Regions from separate parts of the Methylocella sp. CPCC 101449 genome, predicted to be linked through region 2. Evidence: predicted binding sites of a transcription regulator. Region 2 holds the regulator's gene; the other holds the start of a gene.
What was found. Region 2 encodes LexA, which represses DNA repair genes until DNA is damaged. Its sites were predicted from a motif close to TGTTCNNNNTGTGTTCNG; they were not measured.
Positions count from the first base shown of each region.

Region 1: a site for LexA is predicted at 3,859-3,876, ahead of OIM99_RS00445 (DNA recombination protein RmuC). Genes of this name have one in related genera too.

Region 1 covers NZ_JAPDHU010000001.1:95,493-103,131, reverse strand. Annotated here, with positions in the region: gene dapE (succinyl-diaminopimelate desuccinylase) at 1-928, shown strand, start outside; gene truA (tRNA pseudouridine(38-40) synthase TruA) at 929-1,666, opposite strand; gene fmt (methionyl-tRNA formyltransferase) at 1,666-2,595, opposite strand; gene def (peptide deformylase) at 2,633-3,184, opposite strand; gene OIM99_RS00450 (hypothetical protein) at 3,279-3,719, opposite strand; gene OIM99_RS00445 (DNA recombination protein RmuC) at 3,974-5,089, shown strand; gene OIM99_RS00440 (cupin domain-containing protein) at 5,146-5,604, opposite strand; gene OIM99_RS00435 (flavin-dependent oxidoreductase) at 5,899-7,128, shown strand; gene OIM99_RS00430 (RidA family protein) at 7,176-7,562, shown strand; gene OIM99_RS00425 (AraC family transcriptional regulator) at 7,629-7,639, opposite strand, start outside.
Region 2 covers NZ_JAPDHU010000002.1:160,016-167,654, forward strand. Annotated here, with positions in the region: gene gltA (citrate synthase) at 1-512, opposite strand, end outside; gene gltX (glutamate--tRNA ligase) at 898-2,346, opposite strand; gene OIM99_RS11395 (ComEC/Rec2 family competence protein) at 2,504-4,729, shown strand; gene lexA (transcriptional repressor LexA) at 4,739-5,443, opposite strand; gene OIM99_RS11405 (SLC13 family permease) at 5,628-7,412, opposite strand.

The DNA.
Region 1 (7,639 bases), on a different contig from region 2:
GGTGCCGACGGGCGATGCCGCCAAGTGGCGCTTTGATCCGTTCTCCGCCGAAGTGGCCGACGGCATGATCTGGGGCAGGGGCGCGGTCGACATGAAGGGTGGCATCGCCGCCTCGATCGCCGCAACGCTCAATCATATCGCAACCCACGGCGTGCCGAAGGGATCGATCGCCTTTCTCATCACCGGCGACGAGGAAGGCCCCGCCGTCAACGGCACGGTAAAACTGCTGCAATGGGCGCATGAGCGCGGCGAGCGGTTCGACCACTGTATCCTGGGCGAGCCAACCAATCCCGATGCGTTGGGTGACATGATCAAGATCGGCCGGCGCGGGTCGCTCTCCGGTACTTTGGTGGTGCATGGACGCCAGGGCCATGTCGGCTATCCGCATCTGGCCGACAATCCCGTGCATCACATTCTGCGCATCGGCGCGGCACTGCGGGCCGAGCCGCTCGACAAGGGCACGCCGCATTTCGATGCCTCCAATTTGGAAATCACTTCGATCGACACCGGCAATCCGGCGGTCAATGTAATCCCCGATGAAGCGCGCGCCGCCTTCAACATCCGCTTCAACGATCTCTGGCAGCCCGACACCCTGGCCGCCGAAGTCCGCCGCCGTGTCGAAGGCGCGGCGCAAGGCGCGCGCGTCACGCTCGATTTCAAGCCGACGAATGCGCTGGCTTTCGTCACCCAGCCTGGACCGTTCGTCGAAGCGGTGTCGAAGGCGATCGAGGAAGAGACCGGCCGGCGGCCGGTCCTGTCGACCACCGGCGGCACGTCCGATGCGCGTTTCATCTGCAATTATGCGCAGGTGGTCGAATTCGGCCTCGTTGGCCAGACCATGCATGCCATCGATGAGCGCACGTCGGTCGCCGATGTCGAGAAGCTGCAGGCGATCTATGCGCGCGTGCTGGCGAGCTATTTCGCCTGATCAATAATCGACGCGCAGCAGATAGAGCCCGTTCGGCGGCGCAACCATGCCGCAGCGGGCACGATCCTTCGCCTCTAGCGCGTCCTTCAAATCCTGCTTGGTCCATTTGCCCGAGCCGACATGTTCGAGCGAGCCGGTGATCGAGCGCACCTGGTGATGCAGGAACGAACGCGCCGAGGCGAAGATTTCGATCATATCGCCGTTGCGCACGACGTCGAGTTTGTCGAGCGTGCGCAGCGGTGAATTGGCCTGGCATTCGGCGGCGCGGAACGTGCTAAAATCGTGTTTGCCGATCAGTACCTGCGCCGCGTCGTGCATGGCCTCGGCATCCACGCGCCGCATCACGTGCCACACGCCATCGCGCATCACCGTCGGCGGCGCGCGGCGATTCAAGATGCGATAGACATAGTGCCGGGACGTGGCGGAAAAGCGCGCTTCGAACGTGTCATCCACGGCTTCCGCTTTCAGCACGGCGACCGGCTGCGGCTTCAGATGCGCATTCATCGCATCGCGGATCTTGTCGGTCCGCCATTCGCGCGACAGATCAATATGCGCCACTTGTGCGATGGCATGAACCCCCGCATCGGTCCGCCCGGCGCCATGCACGACGATGGTTTCGCTGCTCATGGCGAAGACCGCTTCTTCCAGCGCCTGCTGCACCGAAGGCGCATTGGCCTGCCGCTGCCAGCCCGCGAAAGGCGTGCCGTCATATTCGATGGTGAGCTTGTAGCGCGGCATCAGGTGAGCCGCGTGCCGGATGGCAAAGCCGCGCCGCGCAAAAAGTCCTTGGCGCTCATCGGCGATTTGCCGGCGCGCTGCACTTCGATCAGACGCACGGCGCCATCGCCGCAAGCGATCGTCAGGTCATCGCCAACAACCGTGCCGGCCTCGCCTTTTCCGGTCGCCAAAATGCTGCGCAGCACTTTCACCCGTTCCGGTCCCTTGCCGAAATCGGCTTCGAAGAAAGCGCCGGGGAAGGGTGAGAGACCGCGGATATGATTGTGAACGGCCTGTGTGGGTTTCGCCCAATCGATCCGGCACTCGGCCTTTTCTATCTTATTGGCATAGACGGCGCCATCGTCGGCCTGCGGATGAAACTGCAACGAACCGCGCGACAGAGCCGCGAGCGCGCGCACCATCAGATCGGCGCCGACGCCCATCAGCGCATCGTGCAATTCGCCGGCCGTGGTGTTCTCGCCGATGGCGACGCGCTCCGCCATGGCGACGGGGCCGGTGTCGAGCCCTTCGTCCATGCGCATCACCATGACGCCGGTCTCGTGATCGCCGGCCATGATGGAACGCTGGATCGGTGCGGCGCCGCGCCAGCGCGGCAGGAGCGACGCATGCAGGTTGAGGCAGCCTTCGACAGGCGTTTCCAAGATCGGCGCCGGCAGGATGAGCCCGTAAGCGACGACGACGGCGACATCGGCATCGAAGGCGGCAAAGGCTTGTGTCTCGGCCTCGCTGCGCAGAGACTTCGGCGTCAGCACCGGAATGCCGAAGCGATCGGCCGTCTCATGAACCGGCGAACGTGTCAGCTCCAAACCGCGCCGGCCGGCGGGCTTCGGCGCGCGCGTATAGCAGGCGACGACTTCATGGCCCTGGCCGATGATTTCGGTGAGAACCGGCACCGAGAAATCGGGCGTTCCCATGAAGACGACACGCATGCGCTCAACCTGAAATGCCGGCAAGCCGGATAGGAGTTTATTCGGTGCCGGTCTCGTCGACGCGGCGCTTGGCATCCTTGGCGAATTTCTTCACCACCCGGTCGCGCTTCAGCCGCGAGATATGGTCGATGAACAGCACGCCGTTGAGATGGTCGATCTCGTGCTGCAGGCAGGTGGCGAGCAGGCCGTCGGCGTCAAGCTCTTGGGCGATGCCCATGCGGTCGAGATAACGCACCCGCACCCGCGCCGGCCGTTCCACCTCGGCATAGAATTCTGGGATCGACAGGCAGCCTTCCTCGTAGATCGAGGTCTCTTCGGAGGCGAGCACGATCTCCGGATTGATCAGGAAGATCGGGTTCTTCTTCTCCGGGTTTTCCTCGCCTTCTTCCTCGCGTTTGGCCACGTCGACCACGATGACGCGCTTCGGCACGGCGATCTGAATGGCGGCCAGGCCGATGCCGGGCGCGTCGTACATGGTCTCCAGCATGTCGTCGAGCAGGGTGCGCACGCCATCGTCCACAGCCGTCACGGGGGCGGAAACCGCGCGCAACCGCGTATCGGGCAGAATGATGATGGGCTTCAGCGACATGGAAACAGGCACCATTTGAATATGAAAACGCCCGCCTGAGATATGCATCCCGGCGGGCGAGGTCAATTTTAAGGCGTCAGCGGCTGTGAAATTCTCAGGCCGGCTGGCGGGTCAGATCGAAAGTGCGCACGCGCGGGGCGAGCTGGATGCGCGGGCGGGTCCGCTCGACGACCACGGCGCCCGTGGGGCGGCTGCGCGGCTCAAGCTTGATGGCCGGGCGGGCGGTGCCGGTCGGGATGACGGTGCGGGTACGGGCGCGTTCGACGACCACGGCACGCTCGGCGCCATTGCGGCTGGCGACCACGCGGGTCTCCTTCGAGGCGGCCTCAGCCGCAGCCTTGGCCACGAGGGGGCGCACATCGTCGACGGAAACGTCCATGAAGCCGGCAGCGATTTCGGCCTGATGGTCGAGGTCGTCGGTGAGGCCCTGGGCAGCCAGGATGGCCTCTTCGATGGTCGGCAGGCACTTCTTGATCCGGATCGGCGGGAGCGTCTTCGGATCGACGATTTTCTTCTTCGCAGGGGCGCGCTTCATGGGGGCAGCCTCATTCTGGTTCATATCTATACGACTCAGTATACAGGGAATGTGCAGCGCAGCAAGATGTTTTTGTGCAACGCACACTATTCCAATTCAAAAGGCAAGAATGCCGGGTTTCGAGGGCCAATCGCCCTGTTGTTCTTATTCTGTTCGGAACCGGGGACGAATCGCGGTATGCATATAGGATGACGCACCCGCTTTTTCTATTGTTCGGATACCCGATCGGCCTGCTCGAAATTGCCGCAGGCGGCGTGGCTTTTTGTGCCCTCGTTCTCTTCATCATGGCCATTGGCCTGATCCGCGCCGGCGGCGCCCGCCGGCTAGAAGCCGAGCTCGCGGCCGAGCGTCAGCGTGAGATCGATGACAAGATGGCGGCGCTAAGCCAGATCAATGCCGAGCTCTCCGGCCGCTTGCGCGGCATGGGCGATGCGCTGACCAGCCGCCAGGGGGAACTGGCGCGGCTGCTGACCGATCGGTTGGATGCTGTCGGCCATCGGGTCGGGCAGGGGCTCGAGTCGAGCGGCCGCTTCACCGCCGATCAATTGACCAAACTGTCCGAACGCCTCGCCGTCATCGACAAGGCCCAGGAGAAGCTGACCGGCATGACCCAGGAAGTGGTCAGCCTGAAAGACATTCTCGCCAACAAGCAGTCGCGCGGCGCCTTCGGCCAGGGCCGCATGGAGGCCATCGTCCGCGACGGTCTGCACGCCTCGGCCTATGAGTTTCAGGCGACGCTTTCCAATGGCAGCCGGCCGGACTGCCTCATCCGCCTGCCGGGCGACGAGCGCGCCATGGCCGTTGACGCCAAGTTTCCGCTGGAAGCCTTCACGGCGCTGAAGGACGCGACCAACGATATGGAGCGGGAACATGCCGGCCGTCGTGTCCGCACCGATCTAGCCAAGCACATCAAGGATATCGCCGACAAATACCTGCTGTCCGGCGAGACGCAGGATCTTGCGTTGCTGTTTGTGCCCTCGGAATCGATCTATGCCGATCTGAACAGCCACTTTGACGATGTGATCCAGCGCGCTCACCGCGCCCGCGTCATCATCGTCTCGCCGTCGCTGCTGATGATGGCGATCCAGGTGATGCAGAGCCTGGTGCGCGACCGGCGCATGCAGGAACAGACCCATCTCATCCAGCGCGAAGTGCGCAGCCTGCTCGACGATCTGCGCCGCCTTGGCGACCGTGTTGCCAAGCTCGACGCCCATTTCCGTCAAGCCCAGGAAGACGTGGCGCAGATCACCACCTCGACCGAGAAACTGGTGCGCCGCGGTTCCCGCATCGATCAGCTCGAACTGGATCCCCAGTCCGCGCCCCAGTCCACGCCCTCGGCTGCACCATCGCTGCGCAATGCGGCCGAATAGGTTCCGCTGTGTCCTTCATGCGGTGATATCGAGACGGCCTTGATCACCATCGTGGCTCACGGTGGCGGTAGAAAATGAATATTGTACTGAGCTGACAAGGCAATAACCTCTTCTGGCTTTTGCTCCTTCATGTTGTGAAGAGCCCAGAACAGATCATAGAGCCGCTGCGCGGGCGAAACCCAAAAGAGCGTTTTAACGGTCTGCCCTGACTTGTTGAAAATGCCGTGCGGTTTGCCTCTGGGCAGGCGAACGGTGTCGCCTGGCGTGGCGGATTCATCGCGACCGTCCAGCATGAAATCAAGCCGTCCTTCGAGAATATAAAGATACTCGTCTTGATCGGGATGAATGTGCGGTGGCACGAAAGTGCCGTCGGGAAACGTCGCATGCCAGGAGAAGGAATCCTGCGTGTAGGACTTTGGAACATAAGTCTGGCCGAGAATATGCCAGTTGATGTTTTGGAGACCTTCATTGGCGCGCGTGATATCCGCGGTTTCGATTGGAAACGTCACAATCATATCTCCCTGCTGCGAGGCGTTGAAGACCTTATTGATGTGAAGCCGAGGATGCCGATGGATCAGCAAAACATCGCCGTCGGAATCTCCTTTATCAACCCGAAAACGGCTGCCCAGTCCCTTCTTTCGCGAATGCCCATTTTCGTGCGGCATCAGGATTCTATCCGCGTTAGGTGGATAGAGATCGGCCCTGAAGTGGATTTCAATGGAATTGTCGAGCTGCGTTGATCGAGCAGGGATCGCGCGAGGCATCGCGGCCGGGCGCGGTGTGAATAAGATTTGAGAGAGGAGAAGCTCGTGAAAGCCATCATCGTTGGCGGCGGAATAGGAGGTCTGTCCACGGCGTTGATGCTGCATGCACGCGGCATCGCTTGTGAGGTCTACGAGCAGTCCGAAAAAATCCAGGAGCTCGGGGTCGGTATCAACACCTTGCCGCACGCCATCAAGGAATTGGCGGGCTTGGGATTGCTTGAACAATTGGATGCCGTCGCGATCAGGACCGAGGAATTATTTTATCTCACCCAGCACGGTCAGCAGGTCTGGTACGAGAAGCGCGGTCTGAGCGCCGGTCACGACGTGCCGCAATTCTCCATTCATCGCGGTCGATTGCAGAGCGTTATCCATCATGCTGTGATCGACCGGCTTGGGGCGGACGCGGTGCAGACCGGTTGCCGCCTGGGTGCCTTCCATCAGGATGAAGGCGGCGTCCGGGCTTACTTCTTCGATCGCTCGGGGGCTCATGTGGCCAGCGCCCGTGGCGATATCCTGATCGGCGCCGACGGCATTCATTCCAAGGTGCGCCAAACTTTTTTCCCGGCTGAAGGTCCGCCGCAATGGAACGGATTGATGCTTTGGCGCGGCGCCACCGATTGGCCGGCGTTTCTGACCGGCCGGTCGATGATTATCGCGGGTGGGTTGAGGGCGAAGGCGGTCATCTATCCGATCGCGCCGGGTGAAGGCGGACAACAGCTCACCAATTGGGCGATCTTGGCGCGCGTTGGCGATGGGTCCAAACCGCCGCCGCGACGCGAAGATTGGTCGCGCATCGGGCGGCGTGATGAGTTGGCACCCTATGTGGCGGGCTTTGATATCCCGCAGGTCGACTTCGCCGCTTTGATCGCGGCCACGCTGGAGTTCTGGGAATATCCATGCTGCGATCGCGATCCGCTCCCCTATTGGTCGAGTGGGCGTGTCACTTTGCTCGGTGATGCGGCGCATCCGATGTATCCTGTCGGCTCCAATGGCGCATCGCAGGCGATCCTGGATGCACGCGCGCTCGCTGACTGTCTCGTCCAGGCAGAGCATCCGTGCCAGGCCCTGGCCGACTATGAACGGCAGCGCTTGCAGTTGACCGCCGATATCGTCGCCTCGAACCGCCGTGGCGGTCCCGAAGGGGTGATCGATGTCGTGGAGGAACTAGCTCCGCAGGGATTTTCCGATATCGACACCGTTCTCGATTTCGAGGCGCGGCAAGCGATCGTCCGAGGCTATGCGGCGAAGGCAGGTTTTGCCGTTCCTCAATCATAGAGCCGTTCTTTTCTCCTTATCTCAAATGCGAACACGTAGGAAAAGCGATGCAGAATGATGTTATCGAGACCGCTGACGCGCCTCCGGCGATTGGTCCGTATGTCCAAGCCAAACGCGTAGCCGGGTTTGTTTTCGTATCGGGCCAACTGCCCATCAATCCGGGGACGGGTGCTTTCCCCGATGGTGTGGAAGCGCAAACCCAACAATCCCTTGATAACCTTGCAGCCATTCTGCGGGCGAGTGGGGGCTCGTTGTCATCCGTCGTCAAGACAACGGTGTTCCTGAAAAATATGGAGGACTTTGCCAGAATGAACGAGGTCTATGCGACGTCGTTCAAAGATGGTGCGCCCGCCCGATCAACGGTTGAGGTGGCTCGCCTGCCGCGGGATGCCTTGGTCGAAATCGAAGCGGTCGCTTATATCGGAAATCAATGAGCGTCGCACAGCTGGGCAAGAATGGGAGCCGGTTAGAGTCGGCTCCCGAATTCAAATCAGACGATCTTAGTTTCGCA
Region 2 (7,639 bases):
ATCGTCGGGATCTTGGCGACCAGACGCATCGAAGCGATCATGCGCTGATGCGGATCGGTGATATCGGCGGAGTCCGGATAGAACGCGGCCATGGCACCCACCGTGCCGACCATGACGGCCATCGGATGCGCGTCGCGGCGGAAGCCGGAGAAGAAGCGCGACATCTGCTCATGCACCATCGTGTGACGGGTCACGCGATAGTCGAAATCGGATTTCTGCGCTGCGGTCGGCAGTTCCCCGTACAGCAGCAGGTAGCAGGTTTCGAGGAAGTCGCCATGTTCGGCAAGCTGTTCGATCGGATAGCCGCGATACCGCAGAATGCCGGCGTCGCCATCGATATAGGTGATCTTCGACTCGCAGCTCGCGGTCGACATGAAACCCGGATCGTAGGTGAAGACGTTAGCCTGTCCGTAGAGCTTGGCGATGTCGACGACTTCCGGTCCCTCAGTGCCGCCGCGCATGGGCATATCATAGGTATTATTGCCGATTGTGATCGTCGCGGTCTTGCTCATATTTACGGCCTTCATGATGTGTGCCGGAGGCCCGGAATAGGGCGCCAGCGTGAGGGAAGGTTTTCCACAACCGGGCGTGTGCTAACGCATCGGCGGGCAGCATTCAAGTCTGACCAAAAGATGGCGCGGCGTGGTCAGAAAATTCAATAAAAGCAGCGATATGTTACAGTTTTAAACGGCTCGACCTAGGCCACCGAATGGCTGTTATCGCCAATGTGAATGGCCCGCTTTGCACCGGACGGTTTAGCGGGTGCAAAGCGTTGCCTTATTTTGAGGCGATCGCGCCATATAGCGTTTCGCGATTTGACTTTGGTCAAACGCTGGAAAGACGCGTCAGAACCAAGGTCCTGGGCAAAATTGCGTTTCGGTCGAAGCGCAGTTTGCTCTAGTTGAGCGCCGCCAGGCGTGCCTGATCATCGAGGCGGCCGAGGGCTTCCTCGCGTCCCAGCACCACCAGAACGTCGAAAATGCCAGGTGACGTCAGCCGCCCGGTGAGCGCTGCGCGCAACGGTTGTGCAATCTGACCGAGCTTGGCGCCGGTTTCTTCCGCATAGGCGCGCACGATCGCTTCCGTCGCCTGTGCCGTCCATTCGCTCACCTGCGCGAGGCGCGGTGTGAGCGCGGCGAGATGTGCGCGTCCGCCATTCTCCAGTGCGACGGTCGCTTTCTCGTCGGTCGCAAGCGGGCGCTGCGCGAACAGGAAACCACCGCCGTCGATCAGATCGTTGAGCGTCTTGGCGCGCTCCTTCAAGCCGGGCATGGCGGCCAGCAGACGCGCGCGCAAAGGTGCGTCGAGACGCGCGGCCAGCGCCGGACCGTCCTTGAGGAAGGGCAGAGTGGCGATCAGCGTGTCGAGCAATTCCGCATCGGGCATGGCGCGCAGATAGTGGCCGTTGAGATTTTCCAGCTTGGCGTAGTCGAAACGCGCCGGCGAACGACCGATCTGCGGCAGGTCGAATGTCTGGATCATCTCGTCGGTCGAGAAAATCTCCTGGTCGCCGTGGCTCCAGCCGAGGCGTACGAGATAATTGCGCAGCGCCGCCGGCAGATAACCCATGGCGCGATAGGCATCGACGCCAAGCGCGCCATGGCGCTTCGACAATTTGGCGCCGTCCGGCCCGTGGATCAGCGGGATGTGCGCGAAGATCGGCGTCTGCCATCCCATGGCCTGATAGATATGTGCCTGCCGGGCCGCATTGGTGAGGTGATCGTCGCCACGGATCACATGGGTTATGCCCGCATCGTGGTCATCGACGACGACGGCAAGCATATAGGTCGGCGTGCCGTCGGAGCGCAGCAGCACCAGATCGTCGAGATCCTTGTTGGGGAAGACCACTCGGCCTTGCACCTTGTCGTCGATGACCGTGTCGCCATCGGTCGGCGCCTTGAGGCGGATCACCGGCTTGACGCCGGCCGCTTCCATGGCCGCGACATCGCCAGCCGCACGATCGCGCCAGCGCCCATCGTAGCGGGTCTGGCGTTTCTCGGCGCGCGCCTTCTCGCGCATCTCCTCAAGCTCCTGCTGGGTGGCGAAGCATTTGTAGGCTTTGCCTTCGCGCAGGAGCTGGTGCGCCACCTCGGCGTGGCGGTTGGCGCGCGCGAACTGATAGATCACGTCGCCGTCCCAAGAAAGACCAAGCCAGGACAGGCCGTCGATAATGGCCGTGATGGCCGCCTCGGTCGAACGTTCGCGATCCGTATCTTCGATCCGCAGCAGCATCTTGCCGCCGAAATGGCGCGCAAAGAGCCAATTGAACAAAGCCGTGCGCGCTCCGCCGATGTGGAGGAAGCCGGTCGGGGAGGGGGCGAACCGGGTGACGACGGGATCGGACATGGCTGTACTCGTATGCTTCTGATCGGGCGCGGGGACATCTCGTCCGCCGCCAAATGCGGGCATCTATCACACAACTTGCGGCGGGAGGTAGACGGCGGGGCGTTTAAACTGTGCAATGGTCCAGGGGAAAGGGATTGGGGACAGGGGCTGAGACGAGATGCCGAGGGCTGGCACCATTGCCATTGCGGATACGGCCGGCGCGCGCGCCGGGCGCATCGCGTCGAGCCCAGCTTGGCTGTCGACACGGCTCTCCGCCTGGTTCGCCGAGGAAGTGGCTGGGCGGCGGCTGTTTCCGTGGGCCGCCGTGGCTTTCGGAGCCGGCGTCGTGCTCTATTTCGCTGCCGAGCGGGAACCTTGGCTGCCGGCGCCGCTTTTCGCCACCGTGGTTTGCATCGGCCTGGCGGTGTGGGCGCTGTGTCGCGAGCGTCTCGCGGCCTATCGCGCCGCCGTGGCTCTGGCCTTTCTCTTCGCCGGTTTCTCGGTCGCGGCGCTGCGCACGCTCTGGGTGGCGGCGCCGGTCATCGAACGGCCCTGGAGCGGCAAGGTCACAGGCTTCGTCGAGACCATGGATTTGCGTGAGGGGTCGGCACGGCTGGTGTTGCGCCTGGCGAGCGCCGAAGGGCTGGCCGAGGCGGCGCGGCCGCAGCGGGTGCGCATCATCCTGCGTGGCCGGCCTGATTTTACCTCCGGCGCTTCTATCGGCCTGACCGCACGGCTGCTGCCGCCGCCCCGGGCCTCGGAGCCGGGCGGCTATGATTTTGCCCGCGATGCCTGGTTCCAGCGGATCGGCGCGGTGGGCAACGGGGTGTCGCGGCCGCTGACGGTGGCGGCGCTCGATGTGCCTTGGGTGGCGCGCTTCAACGCGTGGGTCGATCGTGGCCGCAATGCCCTGACCGCGCGGATCGCCACGGCCATCGGCGGCGCTAATGGTGCCGTTGCCGCAGCACTCGTCACTGGCAAGCGTGGGCTGATCCCGGAGGCCACCAACGAGGCGCTGCGGGCGGCGGGCATTTATCACGTCGTCTCGATTTCCGGCCTGCACATGGTGCTAGCGGCGGGGCTGATGCTGTGGATTTTGCGTGCGCTGCTGGCCTTGTCGCCGACGATGGCGCTGACCCAGCCGATCAAGCGATGGGCGGCGGCCTTCGCCATGATCGGCGCGGTCGCCTACGATGTCTTCTCCGGCTCGGAAGTGGCGACGGAGCGGGCGCTGGTCATGGTGCTGATCATGCTGGGTGCCGTGCTGTTTGGCCGGCCGGCGTTCTCGATGCGCAATCTCGCCATCGCCGCTTTGGTCGTCATGCTGCGCGAGCCGGTCACCGTGCTCGGTCCCTCTTTCCAGATGTCCTTTGCGGCGGTGGCGGCAATGATCGCCGCGTTTGAAAAGCGCGGCGCCGCCGGCTTCTTCGGCATGAAACATGATGGACCGCCGGGACTGTTGAACCGCGCAGGATTCATGGTGTGGGCTGCTGTCGTGACGACCTTGATCGCCTCGCTCGCCACCGATCCTTATGCGACTTTTCACTTCCACAGGATTTCCAGCTACGGGCTTATCGGCAACGTTTTGGCGATCCCCTTGGTTGAATTTGTCGTCATGCCGTTCGGGGCGCTGGGGTTGCTCGCCTCGGCTTTTGGGCTCGACGGTCCCTGCTGGTGGGTCATGGGGCTGGGCGTGAGCGGCATGATGGTCGTCGCCGAATGGGTCGCGGGCCTGGCGGGCTCGACGCGCATGATCCCGGCTTTTGGCGCCGGCGCTCTGCTGCTGATGACGCTCGGTCTGTTGTGGATCACCTTATGGCAGACACCGCTGCGCTGGCTGGGCGTGCCGTTTGCCGTGGCCGGTGTGGCTTTGGCGCTGACAGGCGCGCGCCCAGACCTGATGATCGACAGACAAGGCGGCACCCTGGCTTATCGCGTGGCCGACGGCCGCCTCGCTGTCCTGAATGCGCGCGGCAATTTCTTCGGCGTGTCGCAATGGCTGACCGCCGATGCCGATGCGCGTCCGGCGCGCGATGCGGCCTTGCAGGGCAATGGTCTGTGCGATGTCGGTGGTTGCACGGGTACATTGCGGGACGGTCGCGTCATCGTCCTCATCCTCGATCCTCGCAATGTCGCCGAGGACTGCCCGCGTGCCGATATCGTCGTCACACGCTTTTGGCTCAACGGTACCTGCACGGGGCCATCGCTCATCGTCGATGGCGAACATCTGTTGAAATATGGCGCCAGCGAATTTCGCTTTTCCGGCGATGGTAAGGCATCCTTGCGCAGCGCCCGCGCCCCACAGCTCGATCGGCCATGGTCGCCGGCACCCCGCATTCTCGCGCAGAACGATCCGCCCGTCGCGGCTTCATCTCCGCAGGAGGAGACCGACGAGCCGCAATGAGCCTGCCGTTCAGTAGCGGCGGATCAGGCTCACCAGCTTCCCTTGGATACGGACCCGGTCGGGGCCGAAAATCCGGGTTTCATAGGCTGGATTGGCCGCTTCGAGCGCGATCGAGGCGCCGCGCCGGCGCAGCCGCTTCAACGTTGCTTCCTCGTCGTCGATCAAGGCCACGACGATGTCGCCGGAATCGGCGGTATCCTGCTTGCGGATGATCACCGTGTCGGTGTCGAGAATGCCGGCCTCGATCATCGAGTCGCCGCGCACTTCCAGGGCGAAGTGGTCGCCCGTGGAAAGAAAATCCGGCGGCACGGAAATGGTGTGACTGCGCGACTGGATCGCCGAGATCGGCGTACCGGCAGCAATGCGGCCCATGACGGGGATCGAAATCGGCGGCACGAAATCATCGGAAACGGGAGTGACGGGCGCCCGGACCTTGCCGAGGTTGCCTTCGATCACAGCCGGGGAGAAGCGGCCGCCGCGCGGACCGACCGGCACGGAGGCTTCCGGCAGTTTCAGCACTTCGAGCGCACGGGCGCGATTGGGCAGGCGGCGGATGAAGCCACGCTCCTCCAGCGCCATGATCAGGCGATGAATGCCCGACTTCGAACGCAAGTCGAGCGCATCCTTCATCTCGTCGAAGGACGGGGGTACGCCGGCTTCCTTGAGCCGTTCGTTGATGAAGCGCAGGAGTTCGCTCTGCTTCTTCGTCAGCATAATGTTCCTCTCCGCCCACGCACGCTGGGCTCACGCCGCAAGCCAAGGCGCTTTGAAAGCCGCTCTGCCGATTCGCCCCTCATCGGGCGCACCACCCTGTGGCGAATCGATAAACAAACCATGAACAAACGATAATCGTTCGCGATGTGTTCCGCAAGAGGGGCGGTCGGAAAGGCCGGAAGCCTCAGCGCAGCGGCCAGAAAATCAGGATTGCCGGCACGCCGATCGCAATGACCAGCAGGGAAAGCGGCGCACCAAGGCGGGCATAGTCGGTAAATTTATAGCCGCCGGGACCCATCACCAGCGTGTTGCACTGGTGGCCGATGGGCGTGAGGAAATCGCAAGCCGCACCGATCGCCACCGCCATCAGGAAGGCATCCGGCTTATAGCCCAGTTGGGTGGCGAAGCCAGCGCCGATCGGCGCCATCACCAGAACCGTCGCCGCGTTGTTGAGGAAGGGCGTCACGGCCATGGCGGCAACGAGGATGAGCCCAAGGGAGGCCCAGCCGGGAAGGCCGCTGCCGACCGATGCCAGCCATGTGGCGAAAACCTCGGTCGCGCCGGTCGAGCGCAAGGAGTCGCTGACAGGGATGAGGGCCGCGAGCATCAGCAAGATCGGCGCATCGACATTGCTATAGGCCTCGCGCAGCGGCAGGGCCTTGAATGCGACGAGCAGAACCGCCGCGGCGAAAAATACGACCGGCACCGGCGCCAGGCTGAACGCCAGCGCCGCGATGGTGAGGGCCAGCACGCCGCCCGTCACAAGGGCGCGGCGCGTGCTGCCCAGCGCGACGGGCCGATCGGCCAGCGGCAACAGTCCAAGTTCCACCATGCGCTCAGGCAGCACGTCTTCGCCGCCCTGGACCAGCACCACGTCGCCGGAGCGCAGCCGCACGTCACGCAGCCGTTCCGACAGGCGTTCGCCGGCGCGGCTGATGGCCAGCAGATTGACGCCATGATGGGTGTAGAGATTAAGCTCCGCCGCCGTCTGATCGATAAGCAGCGAGCCCGGCGCGATCACCGCCTCGCTGACCCGCTCAACAGGCGTTTCGCCATTGCCAGGCACGCGTTCCTTGTGGTCCCGGCCGACCAGATCGAGCCCGCCTTCGGCGACGACCTTTTCGAGCGCGTCGCCTTCGCCGCGCAGAAGCAGGATGTCGTCGACCTTCAACCGGGCATCGGGCAGAGGCGCGGCGATCTGGCGTTTGGCGCGCAGGATCGTGACGATTTCCACTTCGCCGCCGCCGAGATTGCGCAGATCGGCGACGGTCTTGTCTTTCAGTTTGGAGCCATCCGCGACGCGAGCCTCGGTGACATAATCCTCGATATCGAGGGCTGCTTCTAGGGAGGTGGCGCCACGGCGATCGCGCGGCAGCAGACGATAGCCCACGGCCAGGAAGGCACAGCCGGCAACGGCGATGACGATGCCGACGGGCGTGAAGTCGAACATGCTGAACGGCGTGCCTGTCAATTCGCCGCGAACGCGCGAGACGATCACGTTCGGCGACGTGCCCACCAAAGTGACGATGCCGCCGAGCAGCGAGCCGAAGGCCATCGGCATCAGGAAGACAGACGGGGATTTCCCGCCCTTGCGCGCGAGCTGATAGGCGATCGGCAGCATCATCGCCAGAGCGCCGATATTCTTGATGAAGGCGGAGAGGACGGCGACGCTGATCACCAGCACGAAGACCTGCACCTGCGTCGAGCTCTGTGCGGGGGAGAGCCCCGACATGGCCCGCTCGATCAGACGCGAGCGGGCGACCGCGCCGCTCAAGATCAAAGCGCTGCCGACGATGATGACGATATCGTCGGAGAAGCCCGTGAAAGCCTCTTTCAGCGGAATAATGCCGAGAGCAAGGCCCGCCAGCAGGGCTAGCAGTGCCACCACGTCATAGCGCAGCCGGCCCCACAGAAACGCCCCCATCATTACGATGATGAGACCCACCGATAACCATTGAGGCTGCGTCATCTGCAAAAACTCCGGGAGCAACGGTGTCGCCCGCGTTCGCGGGTCGTTGATTTCAACACATCAAATATCGGCGGAGGACGGGCGGCGAATGACCCGCCTTTCTGACAATGAATCAAGCAAAAGGTTTATCATGAAGAAGCGGTGCGGCAATCGTATCCCGACGTTTCGAGAAGTGTCACAGTGGCAATAAAATCCCCATGCAGAAGGTTCCGCCGGGGCTTATAGCC